4 regions of the Rhizobium sp. 21-4511-3d genome follow, and region 3 is predicted to be linked to each of the others. Evidence: predicted binding sites of a transcription regulator. Region 3 holds the regulator's gene; each other region holds the start of a gene.
The links. The regulator PhoB, encoded in region 3, activates phosphate uptake and scavenging genes when phosphate is short. The targets are predictions, from matches to a motif close to TGTCATNNANCTGTCAT.
Positions count from the first base shown of each region.

Region 1: the regulator PhoB is predicted to act here: its motif matches at 4,290-4,306, upstream of ACQZ5H_RS20090 (alkaline phosphatase).
Region 2: the regulator PhoB is predicted to act here: its motif matches at 1,631-1,647, upstream of ACQZ5H_RS04400 (DUF47 domain-containing protein).
Region 4: the regulator PhoB is predicted to act here: its motif matches at 4,038-4,054, upstream of ugpB (sn-glycerol-3-phosphate ABC transporter substrate-binding protein UgpB).

Region 1 is NZ_JBNWCF010000009.1:94,987-100,881, forward strand. Features, by position in the region: gene ACQZ5H_RS20065 (carbonic anhydrase) at 1-167, shown strand, start outside; gene ACQZ5H_RS20070 (GGDEF domain-containing protein) at 259-1,848, shown strand; gene ACQZ5H_RS20075 (lytic murein transglycosylase) at 1,906-2,727, opposite strand; gene ACQZ5H_RS20080 (aspartate-semialdehyde dehydrogenase) at 2,918-3,952, opposite strand; partial or broken gene ACQZ5H_RS20085 (hypothetical protein) at 4,064-4,253, opposite strand; gene ACQZ5H_RS20090 (alkaline phosphatase) at 4,365-5,895, shown strand, end outside.
Region 2 is NZ_JBNWCF010000001.1:814,429-820,323, forward strand. Features, by position in the region: gene ACQZ5H_RS04395 (inorganic phosphate transporter) at 1-966, opposite strand, end outside; gene ACQZ5H_RS04400 (DUF47 domain-containing protein) at 966-1,607, opposite strand; gene ACQZ5H_RS04405 (hypothetical protein) at 1,754-1,921, opposite strand; gene ACQZ5H_RS04410 (hypothetical protein) at 1,978-2,211, opposite strand; tRNA gene ACQZ5H_RS04415 (tRNA-Cys) at 2,412-2,485, opposite strand; gene ACQZ5H_RS04420 (hypothetical protein) at 2,634-2,867, shown strand; gene ACQZ5H_RS04425 (hypothetical protein) at 2,901-3,044, opposite strand; gene ACQZ5H_RS04430 (hypothetical protein) at 3,114-3,338, opposite strand; gene ACQZ5H_RS04435 (protein-L-isoaspartate O-methyltransferase family protein) at 3,704-4,348, shown strand; gene ACQZ5H_RS04440 (DUF2497 domain-containing protein) at 4,569-5,453, shown strand; gene ACQZ5H_RS04445 (valine--tRNA ligase) at 5,573-5,895, shown strand, end outside.
Region 3 is NZ_JBNWCF010000007.1:83,757-89,651, reverse strand. Features, by position in the region: gene pstA (phosphate ABC transporter permease PstA) at 1-1,019, shown strand, start outside; gene pstB (phosphate ABC transporter ATP-binding protein PstB) at 1,035-1,850, shown strand; gene phoU (phosphate signaling complex protein PhoU) at 1,895-2,608, shown strand; gene phoB (phosphate regulon transcriptional regulator PhoB) at 2,642-3,325, shown strand; gene ACQZ5H_RS16665 (GcrA family cell cycle regulator) at 3,407-3,940, opposite strand; gene ACQZ5H_RS16660 (acetylornithine transaminase) at 4,367-5,566, shown strand; gene argF (ornithine carbamoyltransferase) at 5,606-5,895, shown strand, end outside.
Region 4 is NZ_JBNWCF010000003.1:297,422-303,316, reverse strand. Features, by position in the region: gene ACQZ5H_RS09830 (autotransporter outer membrane beta-barrel domain-containing protein) at 1-99, opposite strand, end outside; gene ACQZ5H_RS09825 (DMT family transporter) at 223-1,128, opposite strand; gene ACQZ5H_RS09820 (hydroxyacid dehydrogenase) at 1,224-2,255, opposite strand; gene ACQZ5H_RS09815 (aconitase X swivel domain-containing protein) at 2,278-2,706, opposite strand; gene ACQZ5H_RS09810 (aconitase X) at 2,703-3,947, opposite strand; gene ugpB (sn-glycerol-3-phosphate ABC transporter substrate-binding protein UgpB) at 4,195-5,505, shown strand; gene ugpA (sn-glycerol-3-phosphate ABC transporter permease UgpA) at 5,570-5,895, shown strand, end outside.

The DNA.
Region 1 (5,895 bases), on a different contig from region 3:
GTGTCTCGATCCGCAACTCGATCAACAATCTCAGGACCTTCCCCGAGGTCAAGGCGCTGGAAAAAGAGGGCAAGATCGCCCTTCACGGCGCCTGGTTCGACATCTCGACCGGCGAATTGTGGGTCATGGATGCCGAAACGCGCGATTTCATCCGCCCCGACGTATAGGCCTTCGCATATAGGTTTATGGGTTCTTTAGGGAATCCCGCTAGAATTTCATCGAAACACGTCTTCAACCTGCGGATTGCGGCGGCTTTCGATGAAGTTCGAAACGACCAACAAGATCATTCTCGCGGCCATCCTGCTGCCTTTCATCTTCATGATCGCCGAAGGCGTTCTGGTCGTACGCACGTCGTTCCGCCAGTATGTTTCGCTGGAAAAAGACTATCGTTTCGCTGATGTTCTGGCGCGCGGTGGCTCGATCGCGGCGAACGAGATCCTCGGCGAGACCGTTGCGACCAGGCAGTATCTCACCCATCCCGGTACCGACAATGCGGTCAGCATGCAGCAGAGCCGCGCGCGGCTCGATGAGGAGCGCCGGAAATTCCAGATGAGCCTGCCCTCGGCTGGCATGCTCGATGGCAATCTCCAGAACGAACTCTCCGATCTCGCACTTGCCTATAGCCGTATCATTTCGATCCGCGCCGCTGTCGACCGCGGATATTATGCCGGGGGCGATCCGGGCTATGTCTATTGGCAGGCGGCGCTGAAGCAGCTTGATGTTGTCGATGCGCTCTCGCCGCTGATCCAGGATCCCGTCCTGCTGGCAAAATCGAACGAGCTGATGGGTATCCTGCTGACCTATTACGGTGAGCGGCTGCTAACATTCATCGGCACGCGTCACCTGAGCGAGCACGGCTATTCGCTGCGCTCCAGCGACCTCTATGTGCAGGGCAAGATGATGCAGGCCGAGGGTATGGACCATATGGTCTTCCACTCGACGTCCCCGCTCGTCACGTCGATTAGCGATTACATGAAACTGCCGCAGCAGGTTCGTGCCGACGCGGTGACCGATGCGATCCTGACCCGCGAAGCGCGGCCTCCGCTGGAGGTCCGCAACGATTGGGCGGCGGCGCAGGCTGATCGCATCGCTTTCCTCAAGGAGAAGATCACCGAGGCGACTGCGGACATCCATCGCACCGGCGAAACGCTGGCGCAGCGCTCGCATCTGCATGTGATGCTGGTTTTCGTGCTCTGCGGCGGCTTGCTGCTGCTTGCTGGCGTTGTCGCGACATTGGCGACCAAGGGTCTCGGGATGATCTCGCGGCTGACACGGGAGCGTGAGGTTTTGGTCGGAGAGCTTCGCAGTGCGGCGCAGACGGATCTTCTGACCGGGCTTTATAACCGCCGTGGCTTCGAGGCGGCTGCAGCCGCCCTCTTCGAGCAGGCCAAAAGTGGGTCACGATGGATCTCGGTGGTGCTCTTCGATCTCGATCATTTCAAGAAGATCAACGATATCCATGGTCATGACGTCGGCGATATCGTGCTGCGCCACGTTGCGGCTGTCGCCAAGCATAATTTCCGCCAGTTCGATCTGCTGGTGCGCCATGGCGGGGAAGAGTTTCTTGCGCTGCTGCCCGATGTGACGCCGGATGAGGCGGCGGCCGTTGCCGAAGCCGTGCGTGAGGCGATAGAGCGTGCAGTCATCATATTGCCGGGCGGAGAAAGCCTGGTGGTCACCGCGAGCTTCGGCTGCGCCGGCCGCACGCAAGCCGGCGGCGGTCATCATTTTGAAGATCTGGTCAAGCGGGCGGATATGGCGCTCTATGCCGCCAAGGCCTCCGGACGCAATTGCGTCGTGGCGGGCTCACTGGTGCCGCAACCGATGGCACGAGCCGAAGCCAAATGAGAAAGGCGCCCATGAGGCGCCTTTCGATTTCGTCTGCAATCAATCTGTCGCCGAGGCTTACTGGCCGTCGATCTGCTGACCGATATAGGCGATTGCCTGCTGGTAGACTGTCGCGGCGTTCCAGCCCTGGATGGCGACGAAGTTCGGCTCGCCCGGCTGGTAGCCTGCGCCGGCGCGCCAGCCGTGACCCTTCAGGAAGTTTGCGGTCGATGCGAGAGCGTCGGCGCGCGAGCCGACCATGTCGACGCGGCCATCGCCATCGCCATCGGCGCCGAAGCGGACGACGTTGCGCGGCAGGAACTGCGTCTGGCCGATTTCGCCGTGCGCGGCGCCACGCGCCTGCGGGCTCAGATAGCCTTCGGAGACGAGCTGAAGGGCAGCGTAGAGCTGGTCGGTGAAATAGTCGGAGCGGCGGCAGTCGTAGGCCAGCGTCGAGACCGCAGACATGGTGTGCTGCGTGCCCATATAGCTGCCGAAGCCGGTTTCCATGCCCCAGATTGCGATCAGTGGGCCAGCGGGGACGCCGTAACGGCGCTCGATCGAGGTGAAGAGCGCCTGGTTGGAGCGCTTCATGCCCTTGCCGCGGGAGATGATCGCGGCGCCGCCGCGCTTCTGCATGAAGGCGTCGAAGGAGAGCTTGAAGCTCTTCTGGCCGCGGTCGGCGGCAATTGTCGGGCGATTGTAGGCGACGTTTGCGAAGGCGCGGTTGAGAACCGACTGGCTGACGCCCTGCGCTGCAGCTTCCTGCTTGAACTGCTGCACCCAGGCATCGAAGCCGGCGCCGTTATTGCCGCATTGCGCAGCATTGGCCGCTGCCGGAACTACATGGAAAGCGCCCACCGCCGCGATGGCCGCCACCAAGAACTTTGTCATGCGCATGAGAAACCCCGATCTCGATCTGCAGTCGCTGGAATGCCGGGCAGAATGCCAGCCGGGGGTGATTTTGTCACGATCACCTTTTAGCGAGATTGGCGGTCTGCCGCGCGATTGCCGTCTGCCTGTTTAAGGAAAAGCCCCGCAAGTCTGACGACATGCGGGGCTGATAGCAAGCTATGGTTAATATTCGGTATCAGGCGGCCTGCTTGCGCGGCTTGACGAGGCCGCGGTTGACCAGGAGTTCGGCGATCTGAATGGCGTTCAGAGCGGCGCCCTTGCGCAGGTTGTCGGAAACGACCCACATGTTGAGACCGTTCTCGACAGTCGCATCTTCGCGGATGCGCGAGATATAGGTCGCGTCTTCGCCGGCGGATTCGTAAGGCGTGATGTAGCCGCCGTTCTCATGCTTGTCGATGACCTGGCAGCCCGGGGCGTCGCGCAGGATATCGCGGGCCTGGTCGGCAGTAATCTCGTTTTCGAACTCGATGTTGACCGATTCCGAATGACCGATGAAGACGGGGACGCGAACCGCGGTGCAAGTCACCTTGATCTTCGGGTCGAGCATCTTCTTGGTCTCGGCCAGAACCTTCCACTCTTCCTTCGTGTAGCCGTCTTCCATGAACACGTCGATGTGCGGGATGACGTTGAAGGCGATCCGCTTGGTGAACTTCTTGTTCTCGATCGGATCGGCAACGAAGACGGCGCGCGTCTGGTTGAAGAGCTCGTCCATGCCGTCCTTGCCGGCGCCGGAAACCGACTGGTAGGTCGAGACGACCACGCGCTTGATCTTGGCAGCGTCATGCAGCGGCTTCAGGGCCACGACGAGCTGGGCGGTCGAGCAATTCGGGTTGGCAATGATGTTCTTCTTGGTGAAGAGCGAGATGGCGTCGGGGTTCACTTCCGGCACGATCAGCGGCACTTCGGCGTCGTAGCGCCAGGCCGAGGAGTTGTCGATGACGACGCAGCCCTGCTGGCCGATCTTCGGCGACCACTTCTTCGAGACGTCGCCACCGGCGGACATCAGGCAGATATCGGTGTCGGAGAAATCGTAGTTTTCGAGGTTGGAAACCTTGAGCGTGCGGTCGCCGTAGGAAACTTCCGTGCCCTGGGAGCGGGCGGAAGCGAGCGCCACGACTTCATCGGCTGGGAAGCCGCGTTCGGAAAGAATGTTGAGCATTTCCCGGCCGACGTTTCCGGTTGCTCCCGCGATTGCTACTTTGAAACCCATTTTAAGCTCTCTTTCTCTTCTCTCCTCTTGTCCGGTGAGGGGGGAAGGCGCGAAATCCTCGCGGCTTCCTGTCCCCAGCCGGGCCGGGGAGAGAGCGGCAGGCCAGAGACGTCAGACGGTTTTCGTCGTCGTTTTGGCCTTGGTTTTGGAAGAAACCGGAACGGCAATATCCATCCCGGCACTCAGTGCCCGGTCATTGCATGCAGCAATGGCGTGTTCGCGGCGAACCATGGATAATTCCTTTTCCGCCGTTGCTCTTAAAAGGTTTTCCACAGGAGTCAAGGTTTTTGCGCTGGCCCAACGGCCTCCCGGCGGCTGCGGCAGATTGTCATAGCGATGTCATCGACATGTCATCCCCGGCGGCTATCCCCGGCCCGTTGTTTATTGACTGCAACGAAAACGGGGGTTTTCCATGCGTATGATTTTTGCCGCTCTGGCGGCCACGACGATTCTTGCCGGTGCCGCACAGGCGGCCACCGTCTATCCGCTTGACCGTGCGACGATTCTCGCCGGCTCGCCGTTCGATTTCAAGGTCGAGCTCGGCAAGCAGGTCAAGGCTGAAGACATCAAGATCACGGTCAATGGTCAGGACTACAAGACGGTTCTCGGGGGCGAGGCCAAGTTTGTAGAACTGGAAAAGGGTAAGGAAGACAAGGCGCTCGGTTCCGCCATCATCCTGCGCGGCCTGACGATCGCCGCGCCCGGCGAGTACAAGGTCGAGGTTTCGGCCGGTGACGAGAAGAAGTCGGTCACCTGGAACGTCTACGGCACCGGCACCGCGCCGAAGGCCAAGAACGTTATCTTCCTGATCGGCGACGGTCTTTCCGTTGCGCATCGCACTGCTGCCCGCATCATGTCCAAGGGCATGACCGAAGGTAAGGCCAATGGCCGCCTGAACATGGACGATCTCGACCGTATGGCCTTCATTGGCACCTCGGCGACGGATTCGATCACGACGGACAGCGCCAACACGATGTCGGCCTACATGAGCGGCCATAAGGGCGCCATCAACTCGCTCGGCGTTTATGCCGACCGTACGCCCGATACGCTCGACGATCCGCGCGTCGAAACGCTCGGCGAAGCCCTGCGCCGCCAGACCGCCAAGTCGATCGGCATCATCACCACTTCGGAGCTCCAGGACGCCACGCCGGCTGCCGTCGTCTCCCATACCCGCCGCCGCGACGACAAGGCCGAAATCACCGGCATGCTGTTCGACGTGAAGCCGGATGTCGTTCTCGGTGGTGGCTCGGCCTACTTCCTGCCGCAGGCAACCGCGGGCTCGAAGCGCAAGGACGACAAGGACTATGTCAAGATGTTCCAGGACGCCGGCTACAAGCTTGCGACCGACAAGACGGAACTGTCGGCAGCTGCCGGCGCCAACGACGGCAAGATCCTCGGCCTGTTCCACACCGGCAACATGGATACGACGCTGGACCGTGAATTCCTGAAGAAGGGCACTGTCGGCAAGTTCCCGGCACAGCCGGGTCTCGTCGAGATGACCAAGGTCGCTCTCGATACGCTGTCGAAGAACCAGGAAGGTTTCTTTCTGGTCGTCGAAGCCGCGAATATCGACAAGATGACCCATCCGCTCGACAACGAGCGCGCTGTCGTCGACACGATCGAGTTCGACAAGGCAATCGGCGTTGCCAAGGAGTTTGCTGCCAGCAACCCGGATACGATGATCGTCGTCACCGGCGACCATACGCACGGCATTACCATCGTCGGCACGGTCGACGACACCGTTGAAGGCACCGACATGCGCGAGAAGGTCGCTGGTCGCGGCTTTACCAACTATGTCGACGCAAACAATGACGGCTATCCTGACAATATCGACGTTTCCAAACGTCTCGCGATGTTCGTATCGAACTATCCGGATCACTACGAAACTTTCCGTCCGAAGCTCGACAATCCGTTCACTCCGGCGGTTCAGAACGAGAAGAAGG
Region 2 (5,895 bases), on a different contig from region 3:
GATCAGCGCTGCCGCGGGCAGGGTGACGACCCAGGCAACGACGATATTGCCGGCAAGCCCCCAACGGACGGCCGAGACGCGCTTGGCAGCGCCGACACCGATGATCGCGCCGGTGATCGTGTGCGTCGTCGAGACCGGAATGCCGAGCCATGTGGCGCCGAACAGCGTCAACGCGCCGCCGGTCTCGGCGCAGAAGCCCTGCATCGGATTGAGCTTGGTGATCTTCGAACCCATCGTATGGACGATTCGCCAGCCGCCGAAGAGCGTGCCCAGCGCCATCGCCGCCTGACAGGACAGCACCACCCATAGCGGCACATGGAAGCTGCCGCCGAGATAGCCCTGCGAATAGAGCAGCACGGCAATGATGCCCATCGTCTTCTGCGCATCATTGCCGCCGTGGCCGAGCGAATAGAGCGAGGCCGAGACGAATTGCAGGATGCGGAAGGTGCTGTCGACGGCAAAGGGCGTCTGGCGCACGAAGATCCAGGACACCGCGAGCACCAGGAACAGCGCCAGCAGGAAGCCTATCATCGGCGACAGCACGATGGCGCCCGCCGTCTTCAAAAGGCCGCCCCAGACGATCGAGCTGAAACCGACCTTGGCAAGCCCGGCGCCGACGAGGCCGCCGACCAGCGCATGCGAGGAGCTCGACGGTATGCCGAAGACCCAGGTGACGATATTCCAGATGATGGCGCCCATCAGCGCCGCAAAGATCACCATCGGGCTGACGATCTCAGGATTGATGATGCCGGTGCCGAGGGTCTCGGCGACATGCAGGCCGAAGAACAGGAAGGCGATGAAGTTGAAGAACGCCGCCCACATCACCGCATATTGCGGCCTGAGAACGCGTGTCGAGACGATCGTGGCGATCGAGTTCGCCGCGTCATGCAGTCCGTTCAGGAAGTCGAAGAACAGCGCGACGGCGATCAGCCCGGCAAGCAGCGGAAAGGCGAGGGTGGCATCCATCACACGTTCTCGATCACGATGCCGCTGATTTCATTGGCGACGTCCTCGAAACGGTCGACGACCTTCTCAAGCTCGGCATAGATCTCGCTGCCGATGATATAGGCCATCGGGTTCGAGCCGCCGTGGCGGCGGAAGAGATCCTTGAGGCCGAGGTCGTAGAGTTCGTCGGACCGGCCCTCGACGCGCGTCACCTCTTCGGCGATCGCCGTCAGCCGCGGCGCGTTGGCGCCCATCCGGTCGAGCAGCGGGACGGCCTCGGCGATCAGATGCGCCGCCTTGACGATTTCCTTGCCCATCTCCTGCATGCCGGGATCGAAGCTCTTCTGCTCGAACAGCCGGATCGTCTTGACCGTCTTGTGCATCATGTCGATCGCATCGTCGAGCGACTGGATCAGATCCTTGATATCGCCGCGGTCGAAGGGCGTGATGAAGCTGCGGCGGACCGCGAGCAGAACTTCGCGGGTGATATCGTCCGCCTCGTTTTCGAGCGCGACGATGCGCTCGCAATGGCGCTCCGGATCATTCCCGGCCAGAAGTTCGTTCAGCGCTTCTGCGGCGCCGACGACGGTGCGTGAATGCTGAGCGAAGAGATCGAAGAATCGGTCTTCGCGCGGAAGAAGTTTGCGAAACCAGCTTAACATGGTGACCCCGTGGATGCTTGAGTTGTCACGCAACTGTCACAAATGGGGTTCTGTTGCAATAAAAGCTGGCCGGGAAGGGCCGCAGCCTCGGGCTTTTCCACGCGTTTGCGGCTGAGATCACACAGGCCGCCACAGCTGTCACACTCTCAATGAAGATCGAGCGTCAGCTGCCTGTTCTTGATCTGCGGCAGCGGCAGGCCGATCTCGATCTTGCCGAAAACCCGCCTGCGGCGTTCCTCGTCCTTCTCCCGTTCCGCCCGGCTGGCGGCGACGGTCGCGAGGGCATTTGCGATAACCTGCTCGGCATGCGTCATAGGAACCTCCGTCGTTTGTTCCTATTTTGTTCTCACGAATGCAAATGTCAAGAGCTTCACTCACCGAAGTAGAAAACCGGATCGCGCGTCAATTCGCCATTGCCGAGATGGCCGTACAAATCCCTGCCGAGAATCCAGTAGGTGATCTTCTGCGTCGCAAGAGAAAAGACATAGTCGCCATCCACCCAATGCTCGGCCTTGCTGCCGCCGATCGGGAAGAGAAACTTGCCGGCTTGATAGAGAACGGCCTTTTCGGATCGATGATCGAAAATATATCGTGTTTTCGCCATGTGTTATCCTGCCGCTATACGCAAGATACAACGTCACATGGGATTTTAGATCTGTCTATATTATCAGAAGTTGAGGATTGGTCTATTCACAAATAAGATAAGCCTAAAACAGCATTATCCCAAAAATGGGCAATACGATCCCGCGCGATGAAATCATCGCGATTATATTCGGAATCATTCAAACGGGGATTGTTTGAAGTTGGAGGCCTCGCCCGGAATTGAACCGGGGTACAAGGATTTGCAGTCCTCTGCGTCACCACTCCGCCACGAGGCCATCCGTGAACGACTTGTTCAGTGGTGGCGCGGATTTAGAATGATCCAAAGGAAACCGCAAGAGGTGTTTTCCGAAAAAAATCGGGCCGTCATCAGGCCGTCGCATTCAATGCGCTTGATCATTCGGCGAATCCGCTCATTATCCTTATATGAGGAATATCTCAAAACCCTTTGTCACCAGGGATGATCCTGACCGGCACATACGCTGTCAGGATGCGCTGCAGTATGCGTTCCGCGATCTGATCGAGGCCGCGGTTGAGGCCGGGTGGAGCGAGCAGGAAGCCGTGGATGCCGTCGGCGAACTGGTCGAGGGCCATATCCAGGACCTTATGGCGCGCGCCGATTCCGCCGCTCTCATGGCGCTTCTGAAGACGATGCGCTGATTCTGCCGGCCGCCGGTCGGCGGGGGCAGGCTCTCAATTCACGCTTCTGAGCGAGGGAAGGGGCGAGATGCCGCCGGTGATCACACCGGGCGCGCTCGACGCAATCAGCGGAATGCAGAGAATGATGACGATGAGCCCGCCGATGAAGCAGGCGCCGAGCATCAGGGATCTGTTCATGCGGGCTCCGTCTCTGCCTTTGTTTTTTAGCTTATGCTGTACAAAGCTGACGGATTCCTGAAGGCTGCATCAGCGCTTCGGGCCGGATTTCAGGTAGAGATAGCTGCCGACGGCGAAAAAGATCAGCGTAAAGCCCGGCCAGGCCACAAACACGGTCGTGTAGCCGCAAGCGCCTTCGAAGCAATCTCCGAGCGTTCCCGCCACGGATAGCCGCAAGGACAGCACGCCTGCGAGGATGACGCTCGCGGCGGCGATCAGCAGCAGAATGAAAATCGTAAAACCCGTGCTTCGCATTCAGACCTAAAGAGCGGGCCGTCTGATTCCTGCCTGCTGCGCTGTGTTTATCTTCAACTCGTCCGGCTGTTGACGAGCCCGCAGCAAAGTACGCCGACGAGCGCCACAGCGATGAAAAGGTCGAAGAACGTCAAATGTACGAAAAAGGCAGACATGGCCTGCTCCTCCTCATTTCCTCCGGTTGCAATAATACCACAGGAGAAAGCTTTGTTCCACTTCGGAGTTCAGAAAGCGCTCCTGCACCGCAAAGGCGGCCGATATGCCGCAAGGATTCTTGCCGCAGGCGCGAACGGAGCCTTGAAAGCATCCGAACCCGGGATTAAGAGACGGAACACATGGCCGCGGTAGCCGGGCGAGAGGATACGATGGATTTCGAAGCAGCACGCGTAAAGATGGTCGACAACCAGATCCGTACGACGGACGTGACGTCCCATTCCGTGTTGAGCGCGTTCCTCACGGTTCCGCGCGAGGCGTTCGTTCCCGAGAAGGCCAAGGTTCTGGCCTATATCGATAACGATGTCGAAATCTGTCCCGGCCGCTTCCTGATGGAAGCTTCGCCGCTCGCCAAGCTGCTGCAGCTTGCCGCGATCACCAAGGAAGACACGGTTCTCGAAGTCGGCTGCGGCACGGGTTATACCTCGGCGCTGCTGTCGCTGACCGCAGGCTCCGTCGTCGCGCTCGAATCCGATGCAGCGCTTGCCGAACAGGCCAAGGCCAATCTCTCCGGCTATGCGAATGTCTCGGTCGTTGCAGGCGATCTCGCCAAGGGCCACACGGCCGGCGCCCCCTACGATCTGATCTTCGTCAACGGTTCCGTCGAGGAAGTTCCGGCTTCGCTTCTCGGCCAGCTCGCCGAAGGCGGCCGTCTGGTCACCGTCGAAGGTTACGGCAATGCGGCCCGCGCCAAGGTCTTCGTTTCCGAGCGCGGCGCCGTTTCCGAAAACGTCTTCTTCAACGCTTCGGTCAAGCCGCTTCCGGGCTTTGCCAAGCTTCGCGAATTCGTATTCTGAGCCTTTCCTAAAGGCCTTTTTCGATGCGGGCGCCATGGGCGCCCGTTTCTGTTTTCGGGCGTCATTTGCTGCCCGTCGGTTCATCCAACAAAACTGTGCATGGACGCATTCATTTGATTCGCGATGATTTTTTTCGCGTCTGGGGTATTCTACTGTCTGGGTGATTCGGATGCCCACTCCATGCAATCCGATCGTTGCTTTAAGCTTAACGGGGATAGATATGGCTCAGCCAAGCGTAGCGCGTGAACCGTCCATGGAAGAGATCCTGGCGTCGATCCGCCAGATCATCGAGAGCAATGAGCCGGGCGCCGGCAAGGCCATTTCCCCGTCTCTGCCTCCGGTTTACGGTGACGATGCCGAGGATGAAGGCCACGATTCCAACATCCACCTGACGGTCGATGACACCTACGCCAATGTCGAATTCCCCGAGCCGGTGCTGACACAGGATCCGCGCTTCGTTGCCGCCAATTCGGCTGGTACCCGCGAGGCCGAGCAGCCGGCGCGCGCCATGTCGCTTGCAGATGTCGCCGCCCGCGTCCGCGCCGCTTCCGAGCGCCTGCCGGCCCAGCCGCCGCGCGAATTGCCGCCGGTCTTCCGTCAGCCGGAACCCGTCGCTGCGCCCGTTGCCGAGGAAATCCGCCGTCCGGTCGAGCCGGTCGCCGCTGCACCGGTCGTTGCGCCGCTGCCGGCGCCGAAGCCTGCTCCGGTTGTTGCCGAAGTTCAGCCTGTCGAGCTCGAGCCTCAGCCGCTGCCGCAGGCAGTCGAACCCAAGATCGAGCCGGTTGCCGAACCGCAGGCGACGATCGCTCCTGAGGCCGCAGTTGCTCCGGTGCTCACTGCGCAAGCACCGGTTCCGTCCTTCCTGCCGCAGGTTCTCGAAGAAGCCCAGGCGCTGATCTCGCAGGATGCCAGCCTCCAGGTTGCGCGCTCCTTCGAAGAGCTGGCGCTGGCAATCGACGGTGCCGAGCGCCGCTCGCTCGACGAGATCGCCGAGGACATGCTGCGCCCGATGCTGCGCGAATGGCTCGACGACAATCTGCCGACGCTGGTCGAGCGCCTCGTGCGCGAGGAAATCGAGCGCGTGGCGCGCGGTCCGCGCCGCTAACCGGAAACGCCTTTTGCCGAATGCGCCGCTCCGGTCTCCGGGGCGGCTTTTTTATTGACTTGCCTGCAGCCATCCTATTTACAAACCCGCATCCTAAAACCCCGAAGTTTGGTCATAAAATGCTCGACAAGACCTATGATTCCGCCGCAGTCGAACCGAAAATCGCTGCGAAATGGGACGAAGCCGATGCCTTCCGTGCCGGTGCCAACAAGAAGCCTGGCGCCGAAACGTTCACGATCGTGATCCCGCCGCCGAACGTGACGGGCTCCCTGCACATGGGCCACGCGCTCAACAACACGCTGCAGGACGTCATGATCCGCTTCGAGCGCATGCGCGGCAAGGACGTGCTCTGGCAGCCGGGCATGGACCATGCCGGCATCGCCACGCAGATGGTCGTCGAGCGCAAGCTGATGGAACAGCAGCTTCCCGGCCGCCGCGAAAT
Region 3 (5,895 bases):
TGCGTGACGCCATCGTCAAGCAGCTCAACATCAACGCATCGAGCCGTCCCGACGTGCGTGACGCATCGGCGATGCTCTCCAAGGGCGCTCCGATCCAGCTGCGCGACATGGTCGTCGCCGACCCGTCGATCATCGGCAAGACGATCAACGTCACGGTTCTCGCCGACGCCAATGTCGACAGCGCCAACAAGGGCCAGATCGATCTCTCCGTCGATGAGAAGAACCGCAAGGTCAACGACAAGCAGGTTGGCTGGATGAACGAACTGAAGTCGAGCGGCGCTCTCTTCAAGCAGTTCAACACGGGCCTCTTCGTCAACGGCAATTCCAGCCGTCCTGAAGCCGCCGGCCTCGGCGTTGCCCTCATCGGCTCGCTTTATCTGATGGCGATCGTTCTGGTGCTGTCGCTGCCGATCGGTGTCGCCGCCTCGATCTATCTCGAGGAATTCGCACCGAAGAACCGGCTGACCGACCTGATCGAGGTCAATATCAACAACCTCGCTGCCGTTCCCTCGATCGTCTACGGTCTGCTCGGTCTCTCTGTGTTCATCAACTTCATGGGCATGCCGCGCTCGGCCTCGCTGGTCGGCGGTCTGGTGCTCACGCTGATGACGCTGCCGACGATCATCATCGCGACGCGTGCGGCTCTTCGCGCCGTCCCGCCGTCGATCCGCGCGGCCGCTCTCGGTCTCGGCGCCTCGAAGATGCAGATGGTGTTCCACCATGTGCTGCCGCTCGCCATGCCGGGCATTCTGACCGGCACCATCATCGGCCTGGCGCACGCGCTCGGCGAAACCGCGCCGCTTCTCTTGATCGGCATGGTCGCCTTCGTCGCCAGTGCACCGGCCACGCCTCTCGACCCGTCCACCGCGCTCCCCGTCCAGGTCTACATGTGGGCCAACGAAGCCGAACGCGCCTTCGTAGAACGTACGTCGGGTGCCATCATCGTCCTCCTCCTGTTCCTGATCGTCATGAACCTCGGAGCCATCCTCTTGCGCCGTCGCTTTGAGCGCCGCTGGTAAACGGAGTAAAACCCAATGAACATGTTGACAGAAGCAGCAGTTGAAAAGGCTCTGGACCAGAAGATGAACAGCATTCCCTACAAGATGATCGGCCAGGACGTTTCCGTCTATTACGGCGAAAAGCGCGCCCTCTTCGACGTCAAGCTGAACATCCGCGAAAACACCGTTACGGCGCTCATCGGCCCGTCGGGCTGCGGCAAGTCCACCTTCTTGCGCAGCCTGAACCGCATGAACGACACGATCGACAATTGCCGCGTCACCGGCAAGATCACGCTCGATGGCGACGATATCTACGATCCGGATATCGACGTGGTCGAACTGCGCGCCCGCGTCGGCATGGTGTTCCAGAAGCCGAACCCGTTCCCGAAGTCGATCTACGAAAACGTTGCCTACGGCCCGCGCATCCATGGTCTGGCCAAGACCAAGGCCGACATGGACCAGATCGTCGAGACCAGCCTGCAGCGCGCCGGCCTCTGGAACGAGGTCAAGGACCGCGTTCATGAATCCGGCACCGGCCTCTCCGGCGGTCAGCAGCAGCGCCTCTGCATCGCCCGCGCCGTTGCAGTCTCGCCTGAAGTTATCCTGATGGACGAGCCGTGCTCGGCACTCGACCCGATCGCCACCGCAAAGGTCGAGGAACTGATCCACGAGCTGCGCGAAGCCTACACGATCGTCATCGTCACGCACTCCATGCAGCAGGCCGCCCGCGTTTCGCAGCGCACGGCCATGTTCCACCTCGGCAACCTCGTCGAGGAGAACGACACCGACAAGATGTTCACCAATCCGGACGATCCGCGCACCCAGGATTACATCATGGGCCGCTTCGGCTGATCTTTGGCGTCACGACCCCCGATAGACACTCAAGGACTTTACCCATGGCATCGACACATATTTTTTCTGCGTATGACGAAGACCTGAAGTTCCTCTCGCGCCGCATTTCCGAAATGGGCGGCCTGGCCGAGCAGATGGTTTCCGACGCTGTCCGCGCCCTCGTCAATGGCGACGCGGCGCTGGCGCAGAAGGTCATCTCCGACGACGTGATCCTCGATCACGCCGAGCGCGAGATCAACGACAAGGCGATTGTCACCATCGCCCGCCGCCAGCCGATGGCGTCGGACCTGCGCGAGATCATGGGTTCGATCCGCATCGCCGCCGACCTCGAGCGCGTCGGCGACCTCGGCAAGAACACCGCAAAGCGCGTCATCGCCGTGCAGAGCACCGGCGTTCCGCGCAAGCTCGCCCGTGGCCTGGAGCATCTCTCCGAGCTCGCTCTCGTCCAGCTGAAGGAAGTGCTCGACGTCTACACGACGCGCGCTGCCGACAAGGCGAAGTCGATCCGCGAGCGCGACGAGGAAATCGACGCGATGTACACGTCGCTGTTTCGCGAGCTCCTGACCTACATGATGGAAGATCCGCGCAACATCACCAGCTGCACGCATTTGCTCTTCTGCGCCAAGAACATCGAGCGCATCGGCGACCACGCCACGAACATTGCTGAAACAATCTACTACATGGCGACCGGCGCTCAGCCGGAAGGCGAGCGTCCGAAGGACGACACCGCCAACACCGTCGGCGCGGTAACGGAATAATCATCCGGACCGGGCCTCAGGAGACAGAATAGAATGATCCCGAGAGTTGCAGTCGTTGAAGACGAAGAAGCACTGAGCGTGCTTCTTCGCTATAATCTCGAAGCCGAAGGTTTCGAAGTCGATACCATCCTGCGCGGCGACGAGGCGGAAATCCGCCTTCAGGAGCGCACGCCGGACCTTCTTATCCTCGATTGGATGCTGCCTGGCGTATCAGGCATCGAGCTCTGCCGCCGGCTGCGCATGCGCCCGGAAACCGAGCGCCTGCCGATCATCATGCTGACGGCGCGCGGCGAAGAGAGCGAGCGCGTCCGTGGCCTGTCGACCGGCGCCGACGACTACGTCGTCAAGCCGTTCTCGACGCCCGAGCTCGTTGCCCGCGTCAAGGCGATGCTGCGCCGCGCCAAGCCGGAAGTTCTCTCGACCGTGCTGAAGTGCGGCGATATCGAACTCGACCGCGAAACGCACCGCGTTCACCGCAAGACCCGCGAAGTCCGTCTCGGGCCGACCGAGTTTCGTCTTCTGGAGTTCCTGATGTCGTCGCCGGGTCGCGTCTTCTCGCGCTCGCAACTGCTCGACGGCGTCTGGGGTCACGACATCTATGTCGACGAGCGCACCGTCGACGTCCATGTCGGTCGCCTGCGCAAGGCGCTCAACTTCTCGAACATGCAGGATGTCATTCGCACCGTCCGCGGTGCCGGCTACTCCATGGAAGCCTGAGTGAGGGAGGCTACGGCCTCCTGACATGCAGATACAAAAAAACGGGCCGAAAGGCCCGTTTTTCGTTTGTCTTTACCCGGCTCAGTTTGCCCGGGCTGCGGCCCTGCGGCGATCATTGACCGGCTGGTAAGCCAGACGCTGATGATACGTGCAGTAGGGCGAAGAATCCGGGCTTTCGCAGCCGCAGAAATGGAAATCGTCCTTCAGCGGATCGCCGACCGGCCACTTGCAGGTGCGTTCGGTCAGTTCCGTCAGGCCAAGACGGCGGGAGATCGGCACGACAACGTTGGAAGCCGGACGATATTCCATCTCCTCCATGACGTCGATTTCGATCTCTTCCTTCAGCATCGTTGCGCCCTGCGGGCGGGCAACGGTGCGGGTCGTCATGCGCGATGCGTAGTTCGGAGCGCGCGGTGCCGAAGTCGTGCGCTTCGGAGCCCGTGCCGCCGTTGCATTGCCGCCGGCCTTGGCACGGCCCGGCAGTGCCAGACGGTGAACCTTGCCGATGACGGCATTTCGGCTTACGCCTCCAAGTTGCGCCGCGATCTGGCTCGCGCTCAACCCTTCGGACCACAGTTTCTTGAGTTTCTCGACCCGCTCGTCTGTCCAGTTCATGCCCTGTGTCTCCGCCGTTTAAGCGTTGTGAAGGCAGAATCCTTCACCGTTTGCCCCGGATGAATCCGACACAAGAAACGCTTGACTAATTTTGGTGACTAGTTCCGCCGCATGCAGTCTAGTAATTGAGTTTTAACCTAGTGTGAGGCTGACTCCGTGACAAGAGTCGCGGGAATCCGGATGAATCGAATTTCAAGTTTTCCCCAACTTGCTTCCCCACAGAGTCATTTCTGCAACATTAGCTGTTGATGAAACGCGACATCGCTTGAGCGTCACCCAGAAGCCACGAAAGCCGTAGTTTTGTTGACATTGCAGTGCGAAAAGTAAATAGTGCACAGCGCCGCCGAGAGGCGGCATTTTTAATTTTTCGGACCTGGTTTTTTAGCCGGAGTCCGGTTGCCCATAACGCTGACAGGAGACCGCGCCATGGCTGAAGCCGCGCCGCTATATGATACCTATTCTCGTGCCCCTCTGCGGTTCGAGCGAGGTGAGGGCGTCTGGCTGATTACCGAGACCGGCGAGCGATATCTGGATTTTGGCGCGGGCGTTGCCGTGACCTCCGTTGGCCACAGCCATCCTCACGTTGTCGATGCGCTGAAGGCGCAGGCCGAGAAGGTCTGGCACCTCTCCAATATCTATGAGATCCCCGGTCAGGAAAAGCTCGCAACTAAGCTGACGGAAGCGACTTTCGCCGACAAGGTGTTCTTCACCAATTCGGGTGCGGAAGCCCTGGAATGCGCAATCAAGACCGCGCGCCGCTACCAGTATTCGAAGGGTCATCCGGAGCGCTTCCATATCATCACCTTCGAAGGCGCCTTCCACGGCCGTACGCTGGCGACGATCGCCGCCGGCGGCCAGGAGAAGTATCTCGAAGGCTTCGGTCCGAAGACCCCCGGTTTCGACCAGGTGCCGTTCGGCGATGTCGAAGCCGTCCGCGCGGCGATCACCGACGCAACGGCAGGCATTCTGATCGAGCCCGTACAGGGTGAGGGTGGTATCCGCCCGGCGACCGTCGAGTTCATGAAGGCGCTGCGCCAGCTCTGCGATGAGCATGGCCTGCTGCTGATCCTCGATGAAGTGCAGACCGGCGTTGGCCGTACCGGCAAGTTCTTCGCCTATGAATGGTCGGGCGTGACACCTGACATCATGGCTGTTGCCAAGGGCATCGGCGGCGGTTTCCCGCTCGGCGCCTGCCTTGCGACGGATGAGGCGGCCTCCGGCATGAAGGCTGGCACGCACGGCTCGACCTATGGCGGCAATCCGCTTGCCATGGCCGTTGGCAGTGCTGTTCTCGATATCGTGCTCGCCGATGGCTTCCTGCAGCACGTCCGCGATGTGTCGCTGGTCTTCCGCCAGGGTCTGGCGTCGCTGAAGGATCGCTATCCTGACGTGATCGAGGATATCCGCGGCGAAGGCCTGCTGCTCGGCATCAAGGCCGCCGTTCCCTCGAGCGAACTCCTGGCTGCGATCCGCAGCGCGCATCTGCTGGGTGTCCCGGCGGGCGATAACGTCATCCGTCTCCTGCCGCCTCTGGTGGTGACTGCGGAAGAAGCCCGCGAAGGCCTCGCACGCATCGAGCAGGCCGCCGAGAGCATTCGCGCAGCCAAGGCCAAGAAGACGGCTTGAACGGATAGATGCCTTACGAGGCAAACAGGTAAGGACGACATGGCTTCCCCCAAACACTTCCTCGATCTCTCGGCGGTCAGCTCCGCCGATCTGCGCGTCATCATGAATGATGCGATCTCGCGCAAGCAGGCTTTCAAGGCCGGCGCCGGCGACAAGCCGCTCGCCGGCAAGATGCTGGCGATGATCTTCGAAAAGCCGTCCACACGTACCCGCGTCTCCTTCGATGTCGGCATGCGCCAGCTCGGCGGCGAGACACTGTTCCTCTCGGGCACCGAAATGCAGCTCGGCCGCGCCGAAACGATCGGCGACACCGCCAAGGTCCTGTCGCG
Region 4 (5,895 bases), on a different contig from region 3:
CCACGCCGACTGCGCATAGCCATGGCCAGGCACGGCAGCGGAGACCAGTGCCGTGAAGAGGCCGAGACGGCGCGAAAATGCCGGAAGCAGAGGTTTCATCTTTGGATCGGCCGGTGCTAGCGCGCACCGCCGTGGAGCGGCGGTACGGTTAACAACTCCTATCCAAGCGTGGTTAACGAAGTCTTACGTTTTTCGCCTTCCGGCTGAAATCCAAGCGCAATCTCAAGCCGTCAGGCGACGTCGCGACATGATCACCAGACGGCGTTCCCACCAGATCAGGATCAGGCTGGAGCCGACGATGAGGACCGCTCCGGCGACGACGTTCAGCGTCGGGATTTCGGCCCAGATCAGGTAGCCGTAGAGGAATGCCCAGATCAGCCCGCTATATTCGATCGGCGCCAGCGTCGAGGCCGGTGCATAGCGGAAACCTTCATAGAGGATGTACTGACCGGCGGCGCTGATGCAGCCGAGCCCGATCATCAGCGTCCAGCCGAAGAGGTCGGGCGTCTTCCAGACGAAGGGCAGCGCCGCGCCGCAGACGACGGTGAACAGCACGCCGGTCGCCAGCATCTGGTTGACCGTGCTTTCCGTGCGGCTGACGAGGCGCACGAGGATGGTGCTCCAGGCCCAGCAGAAGCCGGCGAAGAACACCATGCCGGCCGGAATGAGGCTTGGCGCCTCGGCAGGATCGGCGGCCAGGACGACACCGATGAAACCGCCGATGCAGGCCAGCCAGCGGATCGGCCCGACATTTTCCCTGAGAATGAAGATCGACAGCACGACGGTGATCACGGGCGCGCTGAAATACATCGTGGTGATTTCGGCGAGACCGAGATGACGGGCGGCCGAATAATAGGAAAGCCAGGCGCCGAGCATCAGCACCGCGCGCAGCAGAACGGAACTTCTGTGCGGGCTTTTCAGGATCGACGGATGCCGGTTCCGATGGATGAAGAAGGCCGAGAAACCGACGATCATCACGCTGCGGATGAACAGGATCTGCGGCACGGCATAGTCGGCCACCAGCCATTTGACGACGGCGTCCTGGATGGCGAACAGCGAATAGCCGATGCAGGCAAGGGCTATTCCCACCAGCGGGGACGGCGCCTCATCGGTCGATCTGGAAAACATGGAAGGCCTGCGAAGGAATGCATGAGCGGACGGCCCGGACTAGCAAGAGCCGCCTGCGTTGACAATGCAAGGAATAGCCCTCCGCGAAGATTTGATCAGTTGATCTTCACGCCCTTCGAGCGCATGCGTGAAACCGTTTCCCGTTCGGCCCGCTTGCAGCGCATCGGCGGCAGGCCGCGATCCATCAGATCCATGTCCTCAAGCACCATGTCGCCCATCTTCGTGAAGGCGCTGTCGAGGGCTCCGGCGCGGTGAGCCGAGCGGATGAAGCCCTTGAGTTTTCGCACCGGATGATCCAGCGGCAGCGGCTCTTCCGGGTAGACATCGCTGGCGGCCACGACATGGCCGGAGGCGACGGCTGCCATCAGTGCATCGAAGTCGACGACATCGGCGCGGCTGAGCAGGATGAAAGCCGCACCCTTGCGCATGCTGGCAAAGGCTTCGGCGCCGAGGAAACCCTTGTTCTCGCTGGTGACGGCAGCAACGACGAAGACGAAATCGCTCTTTGTCAGCACGTCTTCGAGGCTTGCCGCCTCGACATTGTTTTCCTCCAGGATCGATTTCGGCTGCCAGGGATCGAAGACCCGGACCTTGGCGCGGAAGCCCGAGAGTACGCGCCGCAGCGCCTTGCCGAGATCGCCGAAGCCGACGATGCCGATCTCCGATCCGGCAATCAGCCGGGCGCTGGCATTGCCCTCGCCGCCCCAGAGCTCGTTGCCTTCGCGGAAGGCGACATCAGCATCGACGATGCCGCGCGCCAGAGAGAGCGCAAACCCGAGACCGATCTCGGCCACCGGCTCGGCGAAGACCTGGCCGGTCGTGACGACATGGATGCCGCGCTGGAAGAGAATGTCATAGGGCATGTTGTTGATGAGATTGCTTTCGACATTCAGCACGCAGCGCAGCGAGGTCATCCGCGCCAGCGTCTCCTCCGAAAGCGGCGGCTGACCGATGATGTAGCGGGCTTTGCCGAGAACGGCATCGCCGAGACCGGCAATATTGTCTGGGTCCGCCTCGACGATCTCGTACTTATCATGAAGCACGCGACGCGCCGCGTCGCTGAAGATCAGGTCGAGCGTGCGTGGCTCCGGTGCGCTGATCGCCAGCGGCTTTTCGGTCTTGGTCATTTCATCCTCCTCCAGCAGCCGCTCACGGCTGCACAATCTCTATTCGCGCCTCGCGCTCCCCGGCTACAACAGACAGGCGCTCGGCCTGCACGATCTGCGTCCAATCCTCCGCCCGCGCCAGCACGACCGGACAGCCGATGCCATAGAGCGCCTCGGCGACCATTGCGCCGGTGACGACGATCGCGTCGCGTTTCAACAGGATGATGCCTGAAGGCGCCGTTTTCAGCCGGATCGCTTCGGCGAGCACCGAGCTTCCCGAACTCGATCCCCGTCCGGCTTCCATGACCAGGATAGACCCGCTGATCGACTGGCCGCTCTGCGGATGCCACTGGTCGATAATCCGGCCGGTCGCGGAATCGACGCCGCCCCAGAAGCTCAGGGGTTCGGCCAGCACGAAGGCCGGCGCTGCCGCGCTGCCTTCCATGAGCGTCGTTGCGAAGAAACTGGTCACAGCCGCACCACCTTGCCCGCCCGGGCCGAGGCCATGCATTCGGCCAGCGAGCCGAAGGCGACGTCGACGCCGATATTGCCGGGCGCGTAATAAGCCCATTTGCCGGAATTGGTCATGACGGCGCCGGACATGTCGCGGATGATCGCCGTCACATAGGTGCAGGTATCGATGACGAGCGTGATGCCCGCGGCTTCCAGCCTCGCGCGCCAGCTGCGGTTTTCGAGCTCCGCCAGAACCTCGCGGTTCGTGTTGATATAGATGTCGGTCGCCGCCTTCTCCGCCGTGAGCAGCGGCATCAGCCGCTCGAACTCGCCGATCGAGAAATGCGGCGTGCCCATGCTCACCGCGGCAAGCGCCGTGCCCTCCGCCACCGTCGAGAGATTGCGGATCGTCTCGCGGATGTCGTCACGGCTGAGACGGATGATCTCCACCGGCTCTTTTCCGCCGCAGGCTGCCTCAAGCGTCGGCGCTTCCGGCGTCAGGCCGACGGCATGGAAAAGTGCGACGGCACCCGCCGACGCGGCAACGGCGCCCAGCGCCTTCAGATCGTCCTCGGAGCTTTCCTTCGGCAAACCACGGATAACCGGGATCCTGTCGCCGCAGCGGCGGCCGATGGCGTGACCGGCCGCAACGCAGATCGATCCGGCATCGCCGTCAGGGAAAGCTTCGACATCGATCAGCACTGTGGCATGGCGGTTCTCCGTGACATGCAGTCCGTAATAGGGCGCCCGGCCGGTCAGCGCGCAACAGAGATCGATGAAATCGCCATAGCGATTTGTGCGGGCGCCGAGCACAGAATTGGCAAAGACGATGGCATTCGATTCCGCCCAGGCGATCTGCGCGCCGAATCGCGGCCGGAAGATCGTCTGGTAGGGCGCGCAGGTGAAGGTCGGCACGCAGCCGAGCTCTTCATGCGCCCGCATCAGCCGCGCGCCGTTGCGGCCGAGCTCCGCGTCGCCGCGAAACAGTTCGGGATGGATGAGATCGACCGAGCCGACATTCAGCGTCGTCGGCACCCGGACGCGCCCGCCCCATGAGACCATGCGCTCGACGAAATCGAGGCTGACCTCGCCGAGATAGAGACAGCCGTCGATATGGGCCGCTTCGATATCCACCAATTCCTGAGCGCCGACGGCTTCGGCAAAGCGCACCAGAAGCCGCATCGCAAATGCCGCAGCCTCGCCGTGGCGGCCGTCGAGAAGGGCGTGATCATGGGGGGAAAGCTGGAGCGAGGAATGCATGGCGGCGACGCTATCAGGTCGTCCCGCGGGAGAGAAGATGGCTTGCGAATTCGACCAAAGCCGCACTCGACAAAACTGTCATAAACACTATGTCACAAAACCTTCACAATTTCATTTGCCAGTTCGTTTCTTTTCGTTTTGTATGCGCAAAGTTTCGCAACGAAACCGGCCGGTGAGATCGAGGAGGATCTGCGCCGGCAAGCCGTGACCGGCTGAAACGGCGCGGCAGGACACATAGGGAGGAACCATGTCCATTCGTTTCATCGCCGCATCGGCGGCAACCGTCACCCTGTCGCTCTCCTTCGCTTCGAGCGCTTTCGCGGTGACCGAACTGCAGTGGTGGCACGCCATGGCGGGCGCCAATAACGAGGTGGTCAACCAGCTCTCCAAGGAATTCAACGACAGCCAGAAGGACTACAAGATCGTTCCGGTCTTCAAGGGCACCTATCCGGAGGCCCTGAATGCCGGCATCGCCGCCTTCCGCGCCAAGCAGGCGCCGGCGATCCTGCAGGTCTTCGATGCCGGCAGCGGCGTGATGATGGGCGCCGAGGGCGCGATCATGCCGGCGGCCCAGGTTCTCGAAAAGGGTGGCTTCAAGTTCGACAAGTCGGAATATCTGCCTGGTATCGCCGCCTATTATTCGAAGCCTGATGGCACGATGCTGTCCTTCCCCTACAACTCGTCCTCGCCGATCCTCTATTACAACAAGGACACCTTCAAGAAGGCCGGTCTCGACCCGGAAAGCCCGCCGAAGACCTGGCCTGAAGTGTTCGAAGCTGCCAAGAAGATCAAGTCGAGCGGCGCCTCCTCCTGCGGCCTGACGTCCACCTGGCTGACCTGGATCCAGACCGAAAACCTCGCCGCCTGGAACAACGTTTCCTACGGCTCCAACGAAAACGGTCTTGCCGGCACCGACGTGAAGCTCGCCTTCAACTCGCCGCTCTTCGTTCAGCATTTCCAGGCGATCGCCGATCTCGCCAAGGACGGCACGTTCCGTTACGGCGGCCGTACCTCCGAGGCCAAGCAGCTCTTCACTTCGGGTGAATGCGGCATCATGACCGAATCCTCCGGCGGCCTCGGCGACATCATCAAGACGGGCATGAACTACGGCATCGGCCAGCTGCCTTACTATGAAGGCGAAGGACGTCCGCAGAACACTATTCCGGGCGGCGCCAGCCTCTGGGTCTTCGCCGGCAAGAGCGATGAGGAATACAAGGGCATCGCCCAGTTCTTCCACTTCCTGTCGCAGACCAAGATCCAGGCACGCCTGCACCAGGTCTCCGGCTACATGCCGGTGACCATGGCCGCCTATGAAGACACCAAGAAGTCCGGCTTCTACGAGAAGAACCCGGGCCGCGAAACGCCGATCCTGCAGATGATGGGCAAGGCTCCGACCGAAAACTCCAAGGGCGTCCGTCTCGTCAACCTGCCGCAGGTACGCGACATCATGAACGAAGAATTCGAAGCGATGCTCGCCGGCAAGCAGGATGCCAAGGCTGCCCTCGACAAGGCGGTCGAACGCGGCAATGCCGCAATCCAGCAGGCGATCGGCCAGTAAGTTACGGCGCAATGCCGCCCGCAGCTTCGGCCGCGGGCGGTCCCTTCATGCCAAGGAGATCGCCGTGCAGCGCGTCGTCTTTCCGAACAAGATCCTCCCCTATTTCCTGGTGGCCCCGCAGATCATCCTCACGGTGGTCTTCTTCTTCTGGCCGGCCAGCCAGGCGCTCTACCAGTCGATGCAGCGCGAAGACCCCTTCGGCCTGAAAAGCGGCTTCGTCGGCTTTGCGAATTTTCGCGATGTATTGGCCGATCCCAACTATCTGCACTCGCTCTACGTCACCGTCGTCTTCAGCGTTCTGACGGCGCTGCTCTCGATGGTCGTGGCGCTGGCCCTGGCGACGGCCGCCGACAAGGTGGTGCGTGGGCAGACCTTCTATCGCACGCTGCT